One region of the Glutamicibacter sp. PAEs-4 genome, then DNA from elsewhere that is predicted to be linked to it. Evidence: predicted binding sites of a transcription regulator. Region 1 holds the regulator's gene; the other holds the start of a gene.
The links. Region 1 encodes LexA, which represses DNA repair genes until DNA is damaged. Its sites were predicted from a motif close to TCGAACANNTGTTCGA; they were not measured.
Positions count from the first base shown of each region.

Region 2: ACR9WD_RS13880 (shikimate dehydrogenase) is a predicted target of LexA. The motif match lies at 3,606-3,621, and genes of this name have one in related genera.

Region 1 covers NZ_CP195017.1:1,123,724-1,136,793, reverse strand. Annotated here, with positions in the region: gene hisH (imidazole glycerol phosphate synthase subunit HisH) at 1-545, opposite strand, end outside; gene hisB (imidazoleglycerol-phosphate dehydratase HisB) at 546-1,166, opposite strand; gene ACR9WD_RS05335 (histidinol-phosphate transaminase) at 1,189-2,295, opposite strand; gene ACR9WD_RS05330 (LysM peptidoglycan-binding domain-containing protein) at 2,376-2,729, opposite strand; gene lexA (transcriptional repressor LexA) at 2,988-3,707, shown strand; gene ACR9WD_RS05320 (glycoside hydrolase family 76 protein) at 3,764-4,843, opposite strand; gene ACR9WD_RS05315 (ATP-dependent DNA helicase) at 4,954-6,951, opposite strand; gene hflX (GTPase HflX) at 6,944-8,605, opposite strand; gene ACR9WD_RS05305 (class I SAM-dependent methyltransferase) at 8,933-9,538, shown strand; gene dapF (diaminopimelate epimerase) at 9,609-10,544, opposite strand; gene miaA (tRNA (adenosine(37)-N6)-dimethylallyltransferase MiaA) at 10,577-11,479, opposite strand; gene miaB (tRNA (N6-isopentenyl adenosine(37)-C2)-methylthiotransferase MiaB) at 11,484-13,013, opposite strand.
Region 2 covers NZ_CP195017.1:2,941,795-2,947,756, reverse strand. Annotated here, with positions in the region: gene ACR9WD_RS13900 (NUDIX hydrolase) at 1-122, opposite strand, end outside; gene ACR9WD_RS13895 (3-hydroxybutyrate dehydrogenase) at 371-1,141, shown strand; gene ACR9WD_RS13890 (LysR family transcriptional regulator) at 1,206-2,138, shown strand; gene ACR9WD_RS13885 (MFS transporter) at 2,209-3,549, opposite strand; gene ACR9WD_RS13880 (shikimate dehydrogenase) at 3,702-4,574, shown strand; gene ACR9WD_RS13875 (bifunctional sugar phosphate isomerase/epimerase/4-hydroxyphenylpyruvate dioxygenase family protein) at 4,574-5,962, shown strand, end outside.

The DNA.
Region 1 (13,070 bases):
TCGACGGCGGCCACGAATGGCGTCCCGTGCGTCGACCAGGTCACCTGCGGCGGGGTCATCGCCGGCTGGGTGACGTCGAATTCCCACTTCTGCACAGCGTAGGAGTGCACGAAGTAGAATCGCTCGTCCTCGATGCCTGCGAAAAGCTTGGATCCTTCCGGTGGGCGCACCGTGTTCCAGCCCATGTGCGGAATGACATCCGACTGGAGGCGTTCAACCTTGCCCGGCCATTCGCCGATGCCTTCGGTTTTCACCCCGTGCTCCACGCCTTCTTCAAAGAAGACCTGGTGGCCGACGCAGATCCCCAAGACCGGCAGGCCACCGGCGATGCGGCGGCCGATCCAGCGCAGGGAACCGGTTGCGGTCAACTGCTCCATGACCGAGGCGTAGGCGCCGACTCCCGGGACTACCAGTCCGTCGGCAGCCACGATCTTCTTCGGGTCTGCGGTCAGTTCCACCTCGGCGCCGGCGGCTTCCAAGGCGCGCACGGCGGAACGGACGTTGCCTGAACCGTAGTCCAGGACAACTACTGTTTTCTTCTCCACTTACAGGGCACCCTTCGTGGATGGGATCTTGTCGCCCATGCGCTCATCGCGCTCTACGGCTTCGCGCAAGGCGCGGGCGAAGGACTTGAATTGCGCTTCGACAATGTGGTGCGGGTCGCGGCCCGAGAGCACCTCGATGTGCGCGCAGATCTGTGCGTGGAAGGTGATGGCTTCGAAGACGTGGCGGGTCATCGAGCCGGTGAAGTGCCCGCCGATCAAGTGGTATTCCTGGCCAGCAGGCTCGCCGGAGTGCACGAGGTATGGCCGGCCCGAGACATCGACGACCGAGCGGGACAGCGCCTCGTCCAGCGGAGCGTAGGAGGTGCCGAAGCGGCGGATGCCTGCCTTGTTGCCCAGCGCCACGCGCAGCACTTCGCCGATGGTGATCGCGGTGTCCTCAACGGTGTGGTGGACATCGATGTGGGTATCGCCGGTAGCACGCACGGTGAGGTCGATGAGCGAATGCTTGGAGAGCGCAGTCAGCATGTGGTCATAGAACGGCACCGAGGTGCTGATCTCCGAGACGCCGGTTCCATCGAGATCCAATTCAACGAATACGGACGATTCGCTGGTCACGCGTTCCATGCGGGCGCGACGTGCGCCAATCAATTCGGCAGACATGTCTTCCTTCGCTTGTCTTTGATTACTTCTGCGAGCCGAGCAGTTCGGCAAGTCGTTCCAAGAAGGCTGTGGTTTCTGATTCGGTTCCGGCCGTAACACGCAAGGTCCCCGGAATTCCATTGTCGCGGATGATGATGCCGGCTTCCAACAGGCCTTCCCAAATAGCGTGGGGGTCTTCGACGCCACCGAAGAAGACGAAGTTGGAGTCGGAGACCGATGGCTTCAGGCCCAGTTCCTTCAAGCGCGCGACGATGCGGTCACGTTGGGACTTGATGTCTTCGACCTGCGCCAGCAGCAACTCGATGTTCTTCAAGGCAGCGATCGCCGTTGCCTGGGTCACGGCCGACAGGTGGTATGGCAGCCGCACCAAGCGGATGGCATCGGTGACTTCTGGCGCGGCGGCCAGGTAGCCGACGCGTGCGCCGGCCAGGCCGAATGCCTTGGACATGGTGCGCGAGACGATCAATCGCTGGCGGCCTTCAAGCAGGCTCAGTGCGGACTTGGTGCTGGCCAAGGAGAATTCGGCGTACGCCTCGTCAACGATCACCATGCCGTTGTGCTCGCTCATGGCTTCGTACACGGCCGTGATGACATCAAGGCCAAGGGCGGTGCCGGTGGGGTTGTTCGGCGAGCACAGGAACACGATATTCGGCTTGTGCTCGCGGACCTGCGCGGCTGCAGATTCGGCGGACAGGGTGAAATCCTCGGCGCGTTCACCGGCGATATAGGTGGTATCAGTACCACTGGCCAACAGCGGGTACATGGAGTAGGTGGGGCCGAAGCTCATCACGGTACGGCCTGGACCACCGAAGGCTTGCAGGATCTGCTGCAGGATTTCATTCGAACCGTTCGCGGCCCAGATGTTCTCCTTGGTGAGCGAGTGGCCGAGGTAAGCGGCAAGAAGTTCACGAAGCTCGGTGAACTCGCGGTCGGGATAGCGATTCAGAGTTGCCGCTGCCTTGGCCACTTCCTGGGCAATGGCGTCTACAACTACCGGTGGCAACGGATGGGTGTTCTCGTTGACGTTCAACTGGATCGGCACGTCAATTTGCGGTGCGCCATAAGGGGATAGCCCGCGGAGATTCTCACGCAAGGGCAGCTGACTCAAAAGTTCACTGCGGTCATTCACGCATCAAGTCTACGTGCGCAGCGAGCCCGCCAGTGAATCCGCTACGGCTGCAGGTAACAAACACTGGACAGCGGGGGAAGCTAGCCGGCAATGACCGGAATCGACAAGGTATCTCCAACCTGGATTTCGCTGCCGTCCAAGGCGTTGAGCTCCGCGATGTGGCCAACTGCGGAAGTCACGTCGTAACCGGTGGCATAGTCGCGAGCCAAACTCCAAAGCGTATCCCCGGGGATCACGGTCACATCGATGGTTCCAACCCCAGTAGGATCTTCTGCCGCGGCATGCGCGTCAGAGGCGAACATGGAGAAGAAGAAAGCAGCAGCGATCGTGAGTGCGAAAACGGGCATCCCCACCAGCACAGCCCAACCGCGGCGGTTGATGCGGATTTTCAGCGGCGCTTGGGTTTGATCTGAGTCAAGTGCGACGGTAGCCATGACGTTGTCTCCTCAAGAAATTCAAGTGATGCGAATTTTTATTCGAAAGAACGGATTCGAAAACTTGTTCGAACCTCGTATATCTGTTCTAACAGAGATTTGCGGAACTTGTCCAGAAGTTTTCGAACAAATCTTTGAAAGAAGCTCGCTTATCTACTAAGATTTCGAAGTAGACGAGCAATGAAAACATCTCACCATCTAGCTCCGACAGTTTGGACACGCAAACTTTCGAATGATTGCTAGGGAAGGCAAAATCTCATGTCAGCATCACAACGCACTCCCCGATCGAATGCACGTTCGCTGACGATTCGCCAAAAGAAGATCCTTGAGACGATCCAGCGGTCTATCGGCAAGAACGGTTATCCGCCATCGATGCGTGAGATTGGCGACGCTGTCGGACTCAAGAGTCTTTCGAGCGTGACCCACCAGTTGAGCCAGTTGGAAAAGCTCGGCTATATCCGTCGAGACCCACGCCGTCCGCGCGCGATGGAAATCCTGCTGCCGCTGCAATTGTCCGACGATGCAGAAAAGGCCGAGGTCTCGGAGCCGGTCGAGCCGGCTGCCAGCGAAGACGCCAAGATCATTGAGCTGAGCACTTCTGCTGACACCACCATGGTTCCGCTGGTTGGCCGTATTGCTGCTGGCGGTCCGATCCTGGCAGAACAGTCCGTCGAAGATGTTTTCTCGTTGCCTCGTCAGCTCGTGGGCCACGGGGAACTGTTCATGCTCAAGGTGTCCGGCGATTCAATGGTTGACGCCGCGATTTGCGATGGCGACTGGGTAGTTGTCCGCCGACAGCAGACGGCAGACAACGGCGACATCGTCGCAGCCCTGCTGGACGAGGAAGCGACCGTCAAGACCTTCCGGCAGCGTGATGGGCATACTTGGCTGCTTCCGCAGAACTCGCGCTACGAACCGATTTTGGGTGATGCAGCAAAGATCATGGGACGGGTCGTCTCGGTCATGCGCTCACTCTAGATTTCGTGTGGATATTGCGCTGGTGCTTGGCACCAGCGCAATTTTCGTTTAATCAGCTACTCGCCGGCCTCGAGCTCGATCTGGGCGGCCGCGGCGAAGATCATCCAGCGCTGGACTGCCGCCGAGAGCCGGCGCGGTTCCTGGTCGATCAGATGGCCTGCAGTTGCCGTGACCAGTTGCCTGGCCTGCTCCCTGCTTGGTGCTTCCAAGCGGTGATCTTTCGCGGCGAGGGCCAGATACCGGCACAGGATTCCGGCAAAAAGGTTCCCGTCTCCCCCGCGGTTGAACGCGAGTACTCGGGCCGCGGAAGACAGCGAGTGCGTGGTCGCATCGATCAGCACCTGGGCGTGAGCCAGATCGGCCGGCTCGCCAAGCTCAAGCAACGCGCCTAGCACCGTGCCCTGGTTATAGGTATAGACCGCTGGCTCCATCGTGTGCCCCTGGCTGGTCAACCGCACCCCGTCCAGATACAGCCCACGCTCGGCGCTGAACAGGTTCTTCTCCAGCCATTGGAGGACCTGCCGTGCGGTGTCCTCCTGGCCGGTTCGGCCGAAGAACAGGGCCGCCGGCGCATTGGCCGGCGTATTCTTGAAATCCCGTTTTTTCGACCAGTACAGGCCGCCGCCCAGCACCTCGTCCATGCCAGCTTGAAGCTGTTCTCCCAGCACCCGCATTGCAGTCTGAGCAGCGTGGTTTCCTTCTCCCGTCACGGCCAGCGTGAACTGCGCCAGACGGCCGCTGGCCAAGGCAAGCCACGCCATATCGTCGAAGAAGTAGTTGGGCAGCATCCCGAAGTTGCGAATTCGAATGCCACGCAACAGATGATTGGCCCGGGCCAGCTCGGCACGCGCCGATTCCGCGTCGCCTGCGGCCAGATAGGAGTAGCCGTCATCAATGATGGCATCCAGATAATGCGCCTGCCACCAATAGTTCCACTCCGACAACGGGTGCGCGCAGCCATTGAGATCGCTGAGCAAGCTTCCGTCGCGCAACCGGTGCGCCCTGCTGTAGCTCTGCCCAATCCAGGTTCCGGGCAGCCGCAAGAGGCGCCGTCCGAAACGCTGGTGGGTGTCGATGGCGGCTTGGTGTGCCAATTCCTGCATGGACTCCATGGTGCCTTCCGGTTCACGCGGCATCAGTTCTTGTCACAGACCTTAGTGCATCTCCAACCATCCTGCTGATAGTGCTTAAAGAACTTGAGCTGCCCCAAGTCCGAGGACAGCTCAAGTTCATGCTCTGGCTGCGGCTATTTCCCGTCCGGGTTCAAGCGCTGGAGAACTCCGGTGATGACCTTCTTGTCGACAGTCGGCCACATCGGCGGCAGCGTCGCTTTCAAGAAGCTGCCGTACCGTGCAGTGGCCATGCGCGAATCGAGGATCGCCACCACGCCCTTGTCCCCGACCGAACGGATCAGGCGTCCAGCGCCCTGTGCCAGGCGAATCGCCGCATGGGTGGCGGCCACCTGCATGAAGCCGTTGCCGCCATGCTTGGCCACGTCCTCGGAACGGGCTTTGGAGATCGGATCGTCCGGGCGCGGGAACGGGATCTTGTCGATGATGACCAGCCGGCAGGAATCTCCTGGCACGTCCACGCCCTGCCACAGGGTCATGGTTCCGAACAGGCAGGTGTCGCGTTCGCTGCTGAACTGCTCGACCAGCGACTTCATGCTGCCCTCGCCCTGGCACAGGATCTCCACGTCCAGGCGTTCGCGCAAGATGCTTGCCGCTTCTTCGGCGGAGCGTTTCGAAGTGAACAGAGCCAGTGCACCGCCGCCGGAGGCCTTGATGAGATCCTCGATCTCATCCAGCGTCTCGGCGGCCAGTTGGCGGCCCGGCTTGGGCAGATGCTTGGCTACGTACAGGATGCCCTGCTTCGGGTAATCGAAGGGACTGCCGACGTCCACGCCGGTCCAGGACGGAGCCCCTGCGCCCATCAGACCCAGGGAGCCTGCGACCGAATCGAACTGCGAGCCGATAGCCAAGGTAGCGCTGGTCAAGACGACCGTGCGCCCGTCGAACAGCCCTTCGCGCAGCTTGCCAGCAACGGACAACGGGGCAACGTTCAACGTGGCTGGCTGGGTCTCGTCAGCTTCGACGTAGCCCCGGCCTTCGACAAACTCCCGCGGACGGGTGGTGTACAGCACCTCGCGGCGCTCTTCGGATTCGAGCATGCGAATCGCATCGTCCATCACCGCCTGCAGCTGGGAGCGGGCGGTCTGTCGTCCGCCGTCAGCCGGTGCATTGGCTTCGGGCTTGGACAGCGCCAACGCCAGCCGGGCCTGTTCCACGATGTCGTTCAGGGCGATGCCCATGTCTTCGCGCAGGCCATGTTCCAGCAGCCCCGTGGGCACACCGGTCAACGACTTCTCCAGGCGGTTCGCCGCCTTGACCATCTCATCCACGTTGACGCCGCAATGGCGTTTGGCACCGCCAGCCGCGGTGAGCACCATGCGTGCGGAGAGCGCCCCGGACACCGAGCTGGTCACGCGGTCTTGCAGTTCGTGGGCCTCATCGATGATTGCGACTTCGAAGTCCGGGAGGACCGAAAGCCCCTCGAAGGCCGATACCGCCAGCAGGGCGTGGTTGGTAATGACCACGTCCGCTTCCGCGGCACGGGCACGAGCCATCTCCGAGAAGCATTCATCAGCCATCGGGCACTTCTGCGACCCCAAGCACTCCATGGCCGAGACCGAGACCTGCTTCCACGCCTTGTCGCTGACCCCGGGCACCAGCTCATCGCGGTCACCGGTCTCAGTCTCTTCAGCCCATTCGCGCAGCTTCATGACCTCGCTGGCCAACGGCGAATAGGTGGTGCCGGCAGGAGCTGCCGGCTCATCCATCGAGAAAAGCGTGCCTTCGTCATCCGGGTACCCGCCGCCGAGCTTGTACTGGCACAGGTAGTTCGAGCGTCCCTTGAGCAGGGCCACATCCATCGGGCGCGAGAGCTTGCCCTTGAGCGATTCGAGCAACCGCGGCACGTCACGGCCGACAATCTGCGATTGCAGCGCCAAGGTCGCGGTGGAGACGATCACCGGCTTGGCGCTGGTCTGCGCGTGGGCCAATGCCGGAATCAGGTAGCCCATCGACTTGCCGGTGCCGGTGCCTGCCTGCACCAGCAAGTGCTTTTCATCTTCCAGCGCGCTGACCACATGCTTGACCATTTCCTGTTGGCCGGTGCGCATGGCACCGCCCATGGAAGTGACCGCGGCCTCCAGGAGCCCCAGGGCCTGCTCTTGCTTATCCATGAAGGTTGAAGGTCTCCAACTCTGCAGCTAGGGAATCGCGCACCTTGACGATCATCCGGGTGCCCTCCTCCAGGTGTTCGCTTTCCAAGATCTCTGATTCGCTCTGGTGCAGCTTGGCGATCAAATCCCCGCGGTTGTAGGGAATGAGCACCTCAAGCTGGATGCCGGGGCGTGGAATCGATGAGCTGATCTTTTCGAGCAGCTCCTGGATGCCTTCACCGGTGTGCGCGGAGACGACCACGGTGTTGGATTCCCGGTTGCGGATGCGTTCGACGACGAACGGGTCAGCCACATCGGCCTTGTTGACCACGATGATCTCTGGAATGTTCAACGCGTCGACTTCGCCGAGCACGGTGCGCACGGCCTGGATCTGCCCTTCGGGATCAGGGTGGGACCCGTCAACGACGTGCAGGATGAGATCCGAATCGGCGATTTCCTCCAGCGTGGATCGGAAGGCTTCCACCAGCTGGGTCGGGAGGTTGGATACGAAGCCGACGGTATCGGCCAGCGTGTAGGTCAACCCGTCCTCGGTCGCCGACTGGCGGACGGTTGGGTCCAGGGTAGCGAACAGCGCGTTCTCCACCAGCACCCCGGCGTTGGTCAAGCGGTTGAGCAGCGAGGATTTGCCGGCGTTGGTGTAGCCGGCAATGGCCACGGCTGGAACCGCATTGCGCTTGCGGTTGGCACGCTTGGCTTCACGCGCAGGCTTCATGGCCTTGATCTCGCGGCGCAGCTTCGCCATGCGGTCGCGAATGCGGCGGCGGTCCATCTCGATCTTGGTTTCACCCGGTCCACGCGAACCGATGCCGCCACCGGCGGCACCTACGCGGCCACCGGCCTGGCGGGACATCGATTCGCCCCAGCCGCGAAGACGCGGCAGCAGGTATTCGAGCTGGGCCAGTTCAACCTGGGCCTTGCCCTCGCGCGATTGGGCATGCTGCGCAAAGATGTCCAGGATCAGGCTGGTGCGGTCGATGACCTTGACCTTGACGATGTCTTCCAGGGCGCGGCGCTGCGATGGCGCCAGCTCTGCATCGACAATCACGGTATCGGCACCCGTTGACGCAACGATTCCGCGCAGCTCTTCGGCCTTGCCCGAGCCGAGGAAGGTCGAAGGGTCCGGCTTGCTGCGGCGCTGCACCAGGCCATCGAGGACTTCGGAACCTGCGGTCTCCGCCAAGGCGGCGAGCTCGCGCAGAGAGTTCTCGGCGTCGGCGACGGTACCATCGCTCCAGATGCCCGCCAGCACGACGCGTTCCAGGCGCAGCTGGCGGTATTCAACCTCGGTGACGTCTTCCAGTTCCGTGGACAGGCCTGCGACGCGACGCAGCGCGCGGCGATCCTCCAGATCTTCCTGGTCCCCGTCGAAATTGCTGAGGCCTGAGGAAAAACGGTTCAGTGCAGTAGCCTGGCCAGCGAAAATGGAATTCTCTTCTTCGCCGAAGTGCTGAACCTGCGGGCTCTGCGCATCATCGGCTGCGAGAATTCGATCGATGGCGGCCTGGATCTGGGCATCATCCATCGATGCCGAATCGTGCTCGTGTGACTCGGAGTTAGTCATGGTCTCCTTAGAAGTACTTCGCTTTCCAGAATAGTGCGGGTGGACCCCACTTTGCGACGTGGCGCGTTCAGATTCGGTTGGTTCATCAAACATTCGTGGTCCTTTGCAAGGAGTAAAGGTCTATGGGCAGACAGGTGAATGCATGGTTACCGGTAAGCAAAGGCGTATGCGGGGTTCTGGAAAGAAGAACTGCCAGGTAGAGGGAAATGACTTTGCCGTCTGCTGATTCAGCCCGGTGGGCGCGCAAGAACTGCGCGGCCAGCTCGTGGAACCGCGGGTAACCAAGAGGGCTACGTATTAGACGAAAATGAAAGTCATAGGGAAAACTCTATCAGTGATATCTGCTCACGCCCATATCGCCTTGCTCACGTTGCCGACGCTGATCTTTGGGGTATCCGTACTGGGCGATAAGCTTTGCCTATGACCTCGGATCACTACTTCACCGCCAGCCCGGCCTCGGCAGATGAACGGCGCACCATCGAAGTCGAGCTCAACGGCTCGTTGCGCAAGGTGCAGACGGCCTCAGGAATCTTCTCCCCCGCCGGTCTGGACAAGGGAACGGCGGTGCTGTTGCAGTACGTGCCAACCCCTCGCGGACGCATTCTGGATATCGGGTGCGGCTGGGGACCCATCACCCTGGCCGCCGCCGAGCAGTCCCCGCAGTCCGAGGTCTACGGCGTGGATGTCAATGAGCGTTCCATCGACCTGGCCCGCTTGAACGCCGCGGCGCTCGGCTTGTCCAACGTAGTTGTCGGCACCCCTGAGTCCGTGGATCCGAGCCTGCAATTCGACACCATCTGGTCGAACCCGCCCATTCGCATCGGCAAGGATGCCCTGCATGAATTGCTGATGCTGTGGTTGCCGCGGTTGGCCCCGGGTGGCGAGGCATGGATGGTGGTGCAGAAGAACCTAGGCAGCGATTCGCTGCAGAAGTGGCTGGTTGAGCAGCTTCCCTCGGATTGGAAGATCACCCGTGAAGCGACCGCCAAGGCCTTCCGCGTGCTGAAGGTAGCGCGTCCGGCCTGATTGCCAAAAGCAAAATCGCAGAATAGCTCGCGAAGCTATTCTGCGATTTTTGCTACGGAGCCGATCAGGTCTACTCCGAACCGATGATCCCGCGGGCAACCAGGTCTGCCGGGCCGCTGAGGATCGTATCTTCGCCGCCCTCTGCATTGCCACGGAATTCAACGCCGACGACTCCGCCGGGCACCTTGACAGCCCACTGGTTGATCAGCGCGGTGCTGCGTGCCCAGTAGCGTACGGCTGCCGCGGCCGCACACGCACCGGTACCGCATGAGAGCGTCTCGCCGACCCCGCGTTCATGGACGCGCATCTGGACCTGGGCAACCCCGTCCTCTTCGATCAGCGGCTCGGAAGGAACCACGAATTCCACGTTGGTGCCGTTGGCAGGGACGGGAGAAACCTCTGGGGCTTGGAACAGGTCCAGTTCTTCAAGCATCTGGACGTCTGGCAAGGCAACTACGGTGTGCGGGTTGCCCATGGTGATGCTCAAGGCCGGCAGCGCCTGCTCCCAGCCTCTGGGCTTGACCATGGAGTCCACCGATTTTTCCGCGGCTTCCTGCTCGAAGATCAATCCCCAGGGGCCGAGGTTCACCGCGTAGCCATCAGCGAGTCGGGTAATTTCCTTGACGCCGGCACGGCTGCCGATCTGGAAACTTTGCCCGACCTGGAGGCTCACGAGCCCCTCGGCAATCAGGTAGTGAGCGAAGGCGCGTACGCCGTTGCCGCACATCTCGGCGATGGAGCCGTCATTGTTCCGGTAATCCATGAACCAGTAGGCCTTGGGATGCTCCAGGAACTGCCCTTCGTATCCGGGAACCTTGGAGGTGGGCACGGCACGGATCAGCCCGTCACCGCCAACGCCGAAGCGGCGGTGGCACAGGGCCGCCACCTGTTCGGCGTTGAGATCCAGCTGCGCTTCCGGGTCGGCAATCAGCACGAAGTCGTTGCCGGTGGCATGGCCCTTGGCGAAACGTTGTCCAGCCAGCTGACCTAATTCGGTGCGGTACATCAATGCTCCTAGAGTTTCCGTTCGTACGTTGGCTAGCCGATGATCTTCAGTGTTTTTTCCAGCAGCCCAGGTTCCAGCGGGTTCAGCCAGTTGACCCGCTCATCTGCATTGAACCAGGTGATTTGGCGTCGCGCGAACTTGCGGGTGGCAATGACCGTCTGGTCAATGGCTTCGTCCCGGGTGATCCGCCCGTCGAGGAAGTCGATATACTGCTGGTAGCCGATGGCGCGAGAGGCGGTCTTGCCGTCGCGCAATCCCTGGCCGAGCAGTCCCTCGACTTCCGCGGCCAATCCCATGGCATCCATCTTGTGCACTCGGGTTTCCAAGGCCTCATGCAATGCCTGGCGGTCGTAGTTCAAGCCGATCTGGATTGCCGGAGCGGCATACTCGCGTTGCGGCATGAAGGAGCTGAAGGCCCGACCGGAAATCTCGTGGACTTCAAGGGCGCGGATCGCGCGGCGCAAGTCAAGATTGCGTGCTGCGGATACCGGGTCGACCTCGGCCAGCCGGCGGCGCAGCGATCCGTCTCCTTGAGCCTCGACCTCGGCCTCCAGCCGTTTCCTGACGTCTGGATCTGTCGGCGGGAAATCGATGACATCAAGGGCCGCCCGCACATACAGTCCCGAGCCTCCGACCATCACCGGAACCTTGCCGCGGGCACGGATTTGGGCGAAGTGGTCGCGGGCTTCGGCTTGGAAGGCGGCAACGGATGCTTCCTCGGTGATGCCCATGGTGTCGAGCAGGTGATGCTCGATGCCGCCACGCTCATTCACCGGCAGCTTCGCGGTGCCGATGTCCATGCCGCGGTAGAACTGCAGGGCATCGGAATTGACGATTTCCCCGCCCAGTTCCTGCGCCACGGCGATGGCCAAGTCCGACTTGCCGCTACCTGTGGGACCGACGATCGCAATCACCGGCAGGTTCGAAGTGGCCATATGGCTAGCTGCGCACTTTCAACGTCGGCATGCCCAAGCTCGTGCGGCCCTTGGATCCGCTCCCCGCCGGCGCTGGAACCCCGCAGCTTTCGGCCTGCGCCCGGTCCCACGCATCCCCGGCGCGCGAACGACGCAGGGAGTACTGGTCCACGGTGGGATCCGAGATCAGGTGGAATGCCGCCACTTCGGTGATCGGCAGGGTTACCAGGTCGCCAGGGCGCGGGGCCTGGGCACCTTCAGGTACCGAGAAGTGCACCAGGCGCTGGTCCTGCGAGCGTCCGGAGAGACGGTGGGTCTCTTCGGCCTTGCGTCCGGACTGTTCGGTGGCCATGACTTCCACGGTACGGCCCAGCTGCTTCGCGTTCTCCTCCTTGGAAATGCGGTCCTGCAACGCCGTCAAGCGCTCATAGCGTTCCTGCACCACTGCCTTGGGAAGCTGCTCGTCCAGGTCGGCTGCCGGGGTGCCCGGACGCTTGGAGTACTGGAAGGTGAAGGCCGAGGAGAACCGCGACGCTTCAACCACGTCGAGGGTGGCCTGGAAGTCTTCTTCGGTTTCACCCGGGAAGCCGACAATGATGTCGGTGGTGATTGCCGCATGCGGGATGCGTTCGCGGACCTTGTCCAGGATCCCGAGGAATTTCTTGGACCGGTAGGAGCGGCGCATGTCCTTGAGCACCTTGTCCGAGCCGGACTGCAGCGGCATGTGCAGCTGCGGCATCACGTTAGGTGTTTCCGCCATGGCATCGATGACGTCATCGGTGAAGGCCGCCGGGTGCGGGCTGGTGAAGCGCACGCGTTCCAGCCCTTCGATTTCACCGCAAGCGCGCAGCAGCTTGCCGAAGGCCAGGCGGTCTCCGAATTCCACGCCGTAGGAGTTCACATTTTGGCCCAGCAGGGTCACTTCGATGGCGCCGTCGTCTACGAGGGCCTGGATTTCGGCGAGGATCTCGCCCGGGCGGCGGTCCCGCTCCTTGCCGCGCAGGGAAGGGACGATGCAGAAGGTGCAGGTGTTATTGCACCCTACGGAGATGGAGACCCAGCCGGCGTACACGGATTCGCGTCGGGTAGGCAATGTGGAGGGGAAGACATCCAGGGATTCAAGGATCTCCAGTTGCGCCTTTTGGTTGTGGCGCGAGCGGGCCAGCAGCGTGGGCAGCGAGCCGATGTTGTGCGTGCCGAAAACCACGTCGACCCATGGGGCCTTCTTGATGATGGTGTCGCGGTCCTTCTGAGCAAGGCAGCCGCCGACGGCAATTTGCATATTGGGGCGTTCAGCCTTCAGGTTCTTGAGCATGCCCAGGTGCCCGTACAGCTTGTTGTCTGCGTTCTCACGCACTGCGCAGGTGTTGAAGACAACAACGTCGGCGACTTCTTCGGCCAGCTCTTCCGGCTTGCGGCTCAGCCCTGCATCTTCCATCAGGCCAGAGAGGCGCTCGGAGTCGTGGACGTTCATTTGGCAGCCGAAGGTACGTACCTCATAGGTACGGGGTAGTTCTTCGCTGCCGATGTTGCTCAAGGTATGTTGCTCAGTCACCCTTAAAGATTACCGAAGATCGGGTGCCGCTGAAATGTAGGCGAGCCTCCGCTGAAC
Region 2 (5,962 bases), 1.7 Mb from region 1:
GTGTTCACGCGGTGCTGGACGAATACTTCGAATCCGGCGGCTGCCTCGCGCAGCAGCAGAACGCTGGCTGCCTTGCGGATGGGGACCTCAGCGGGGGTCGGAGGTATCGGGGAAGTCGTCATTGCTTACCGTGTCCTTGGCTCGTGGATTGCGAAATAGCCTTTGAATGCCAGCTTAGCTTCTGGCGCACAGCCAACGCAGATCCAACGGTAATCACTGTGCAAGCCTGCACATTTGCCTGCGGAATCTGCACAGCCAATGCCGTTGACCGGTGTCCTTGCCGGAGCTTACGTTGAAACGAAGGGCGGTGCACGCAATTGCGGCCAGCGCACCGGGACGATCCAGTGGAGCTAAGCAGAGGATGGGCCACATGGCTGAAGAGAACAGGCAGGGTCCTGAAGGGCTGGCCGGGCGCCGGGCCTTGGTTACCGGTGGCGCGTCGGGCATCGGCTTGGCCAGCGCGACGGCATTGGCCCGCGCCGGTGCGGATGTGACCATTGCCGATGTGGACGAGCAGGCGGCCGGGCAAGCGGCGAGGGCACTTGGCGGGAAGGCGTGGGCCGTGGATCTCTCGGATACCAAATCCTTGGAAGAGCTCAGCCTGGATATCGACATCCTGGTCAACAATGCCGGCGTGCAGAGGGTGGCCCCGATCCATGAATTTGATCCCGAAGCCTGGAGGCTGATCCACCGGCTCATGCTGGAATCTCCCTTCCTGCTGATCCGTGCGGCATTGCCGGGCATGCGCGAGCGCGGCTTCGGACGCATCATCAATATTTCATCCATCCACGGCCTGCGGGCCAGCGCTTTCAAGAGCGCCTACGTGGCGGCCAAGCACGGGCTGGAAGGGCTGTCGAAGGCCACGGCGCTGGAAGGAGCGGACTTCGGGATCACCAGCAACTCCATCAACCCCGGGTATGTGCGCACGCCGCTGGTCCAGAAGCAGATTGCCGATCAGGCCAAGGTCCACGGCATCGAAGAATCCGAGGTGGTGCAGAAAATCATGCTGACCGAGGCGGCGATCAAGCGGATGGTGGAACCCGAAGAGGTGGCGTCCCTGGTGGCTTGGCTGTGCGCTGATGCGGCGGGCATGGTCACCGGAGCGTCCTACGCCATGGACGGTGGATGGAGCGCGAGGTGACGGCGACGCCATCGGCAGGCGGCCAGTCCGTCCTATCGAGCTGCCGCAGGCATATGATCGTGATATGGAAAGCGATTCGCCCTCATCGACAAGCCTGTCCCATTGGCTGCAGATTTCCTCGCTGGAACTGCTGGTGGGCATTGCCGACCACGGCAGCCTGAGTGCCGGGGCCCGGGCGGCCGGCATGGCGCAGCCCAATGCCTCGCGCGCCTTGAAAACCCTGGAACGCCGCTTGGGATATTCGCTGGTCACCCGTAAGACCACCGGCTCCACGCTGACCGCCGAGGGCGTGCTCACCGTGCAATGGGCCCGGGAAGCGCTGGCCAGCTTGGAAGCCTTGGCCGCCGGCGCCAGGTCGCTGGCCGATGCAGGGGGATCCGAGCTGCAGTTCGGGGCGAGCATGACGGTGGCCGAATACTTGGCCCCGCAGTGGATCGGCCGGCTGCACCAGGTGCTGCCGCAGATCACGCCGCGCATGCTGATCATGAATTCGCAGGATGTCATCCGTGCTGTGCAGCAAGGCGAGGTAGGCCTCGGCTTCGTGGAAACCCCGCATATACCGCTGGGGCTCAAGAGCAAACCGGTGTTCCGCGACGAGATGCTGATTGTGGTCGCGCCCGGGCATGAATGGGCGCTGCGCGAGCAGCCGCTGACCTTGCACGAGCTGCAGAGCACGCCGCTGATCGAGCGCGAGGAAGGCTCGGGCACCCGCGCGTTCCTGGACTATATCGCCCATGCCCAGCGGCCCAAGCCGGTGGCCGAATTCAACAGCAATGCGACCATCTGCCAGTGCGCGGCCGGCGGCATGGGCCCGGCGGTGCTCAGCCAATTGGCCGTGGAAAGCCAGCTGGCGGCCGGAACCCTGGTGGAAATTGCCTTTGACGGCCCCGCCCTGCTGCGCGAGCTGCACGCCATCTGGCCGGCGGCGCAGGTGCTGGGCCGCACCGAGCAGACGCTGCTGCAGATCGCCGCGGATCACGAGTCCCACTCCGCCTGAAGCAGGAAACCGGGCAGCTGCAACTGCAGCTGCCCGGTTTCGGCTGGGGCCTGTGGCTGGGTCTTGCCCCCTAGCTGGAGACCTTTTCGACCTTGCTGCCCAGCTCCGTGGTGGGCACCCGGTAGGTTTCGCGCGCGGTCATTGCCGCCACGGAGGCGATCAGCGAGATCGCCGCGGTGAAGATGCTGATCTGCACCCACCCATTGGCTTCCAGTCCGCCCAGGGCGGCGACGATGGACGGGGCGAACCCTGCCATCAAGAAGCCGATCTGGGTGCCGATGGCCAGGCCGGAGAAGCGGACCTGGGAAGAGAACATCTCGGCGTAGAAGCTCGGCCAGACCGCATTGGCCGCGGCATAGGCGCAGGAGAAGACCAGCACCGAGAGGCCGAACTGCGCCAGCGCGTTATCCGTTTCCATGGAGCGCAGGTAGAACGGCATGAAGGCCGCGGAGCCCAGTGCGCCGTAGATGAATACCGGCTTGCGCCCGATCTTGTCCGCCAGCATGCCGAACAGCGGCTGGGTGAACAGCGCGCCGATGTTGCCGGCTACCACCAGCCATAGGGTGATGGACTCGTCCATGTTGCCGATCGTCTTGCCGTAGGAGATGGCCAGCGTGCCGTAGACGGTGGACACCGCGGCGATGAAGGCGCAGAGGATGACGCGCAGCACGTCCTTCCAGTGGAACTTCAGCAGCACTGCCAGCGGGAGCTTGGCGATCTCGTTGTTCTTCTTGGCTTCCTCGAATTCCGGGGTTTCGTGCAGCGAGCGGCGGATGAAGAAGGTGACGATCACGACGAGGGCAGAGAGCCAGAACGGGATGCGCCAGCCGATGCCGTACTTGATCTCATCGGGCAGGGCGACCACCGGGATGAAGATCAGCGCGGCCAGGATCTGCCCGCCCTGGGTGCCGGTCAGCGTCCAGGAGGTGAAGAAGCTGCGGCGGTGGTCCGGCGCATGCTCCAGCGACATGGAGGAGGCCCCGGCCTGCTCGCCGGCAGCCGACAGGCCCTGGCACAGGCGGGCGAAGACCAGCAGGATCGGGGACAGCCAGCCGACCTGGTCGAAGGTGGGCAGGCAGCCGATCAGGAAGGTGGAGGCGCCCATCAGGATCAGCGTGAACATCAGCACCTTCTGCCGGCCGACGCGGTCGCCGAAGTGCCCGACGAAGATGGCGCCGATGGGGCGTGCCACATAGGCGAAGCCGAAGGTCGCCAGCGACATCACCGCTGCGTTGGTGGAAGTATCCGGGAAGAAGATATGCGGGAAAATGAGCGCGGCGGCGGAGCCGAAGATGAAGAAGTCGTAGTATTCAACGGCGCTTCCCATGAAACTGGCGACGGCCGCCTTGACTGGAGTGCGCTTGGGGCTTCCGGTGCCGTCGGGCGCCGTTGCCTGGTGTGCAGCTTGCATCGGGATACTCCCTGATCGAGTGGTTTGGAGGGGAACTCGTCCTAAGTGTGCGCATTCCGTACACTTGTTCGGAATGTGTTCATTGGTTTACAGTAGATGCAAATCACAAACAGGGCAAGACCTGATGCCAATTTTGAAGGGCAGCGACGAAAATGAGTACACCCAGCGAGTCGTTCCTGGTGGGACTGATCGGCGAGGGCGTGATGCCTTCGCTCACGCCTCCCATGCACGAGCATGAAGCCGACGCGCAATCCCTGCGCTACCTGTACCGGCCGATCGACCTCGCGGTGCTGCAACGGCCCGGGCAGGATGTCGGGACGCTGCTGGCCGCCGGAGCCGAGCTGGGCTACAACGCCTTCAACATCACCCACCCCTGCAAGCAGCTGGTGCTCGAGCACCTCGACGGGATCTCGGACAGCGCGCGGAAGATCGGCGCGGTGAATACCGTTCTCATCGAGGACGGCAAGTTCTACGGGCACAACACCGACGCCTCCGGCTTCGCCCGCGCCCTGGCCACCGGGCTGCCCGGAGCCAACCTGGCCAAAGTGCTGCAGCTGGGAGCCGGCGGCGCCGGAGCCGCCGTGGCCTACGCCCTGCTGGACTCGGGCACCACCGAGCTGCACATCGTGGATTTGGACGCGGAGCGGGTCGAGCACCGCGTGGCCGAGCTGCGCAGCCACTTCCCGCAGGCGCAGATCTTCGCCGCGACCCCGGATGAGGTGCCGGGCCTGCTGCCTGGCAAGGACGGGCTGCTCAACGCCACCCCGATCGGCATGCACCACCACCCGGGCCTGCCGCTGGATATCGCGGCGCTGACTGCGCATCACTGGGTGGCCGACTGCATCTACCGCCCGGTGGACACCGAGCTGATCACCGCCGCCCGCGCGTTGGGCTGCCAGGTCCTGGACGGCGGGCACATGGCCGTGGGCCAGGCGGTGGACGCTTTCGAAATCATTACCGGAATCAAGCCGGATGCCGCGCGGATGCGCGCCCACCTGCTGGCCATGCTGGAAGAAGGACGCTGATGCGCACATCAATCGCCACCGTATGCCTGTCAGGAACACTGGAAGAGAAGATGCTGGCTTGCTCCAAGGCCGGATTCGACGGGATCGAGATCTTTGAGCAGGACCTGCTGGTCAGCCCGATGTCCCCGGAAGAAGTCAGGGCCATGGCCGACCGGCTGGGGCTGGGCCTGGACTTGTTCCAGCCCTTCCGCGACTTCGAGGGCGTCACCGAAGCGCAGCTGCAGGCCAACCTGCATCGCGCCGAAGCCAAGTTCCAGCTGATGAACCAGCTGGGCATGGACCTGGTGCTGCTGTGCTCCAACGTCGCCACCGCCACCATCGATAATGATGAGCTGTTCATCGCGCAGCTGCGCCAGCTGGCCGAGCTGGCCGCCGGCTACGGCGTGCGCATCGCCTACGAGGCGCTGGCCTGGGGCAAGTACGTGAACACCTACCAGCATTCCTGGCGCATCGTGCAGGGTGTGGACCGGCCGAACTTCGGGCTGTGCCTGGACAGCTTCCACATTCTCTCGCGCGGGGATGACCCGGCGCAGATCGCGCAGATCCCCGGCGAGAAGATCTTCTTCGTGCAGCTGGCCGACGCTCCGGTACTGTCCATGGACATCCTCTCCTGGTCGCGGCATTACCGGCTCTTCCCAGGCCAGGGCGGTTTCGCGCTGGATGAGTTCATGCTCCACCTGGTCCGATCCGGCTATGCAGGCATTGTCTCCCTGGAGATCTTCAATGACGTCTTCCGCCAGTCCAATGTCGAGCGGACCGCAATCGACGGACTGCGCTCGCTGAAGTGGCTGCAGTCCCAGACCACCGGGCTGCTGGCCGGCAGCGGGCAGCACTCGGCCCTGGAGCTGGAGGCGCTGCCCGGGGCCCAGGAAGCCACGGCCTTCGACTTCGCCGAGATCCGCACCGAGGACCCGGAGCGCGTGGCAGGGATGCTGGCGCAGCTGGGCTTTGCCTTCAAGGGCCAGCACCGGCGCAAGCCGGTGCAGCTGTGGGCTTCGGGCGAGGCCCGGATCATCATCAACTCCCAGCGCAGCCGCGGCGTCGAAGCGGCGGTCTCCGGCTTCGGCGTGCAGGTTCCTGATCCGGGCGCTGGGGGCGCACGCGGCACGTCGCTGCTGGCCACCAAGGTCCCGCGCCAGCAGACGCACCACGAGCAGGAGCTGCCCGGCTTCCTGGCCCCGGATGAAACCGAGGTCTTCTTCAGCTCCCCAGCTAATACGCGCAACTGGGAACGCGAATTCCTGGACGCCGGCGAGGCCGCGCCGGAAACCGGGACCCCTGCGGTCACCGGTATCGACCACATCAACCTGGCCCAGCCTTGGCAGTGCTTCGATGAATCGGTGCTGTTCTACAGCAGCGTGCTCAACCTGGAAATGATGCCGGGCACC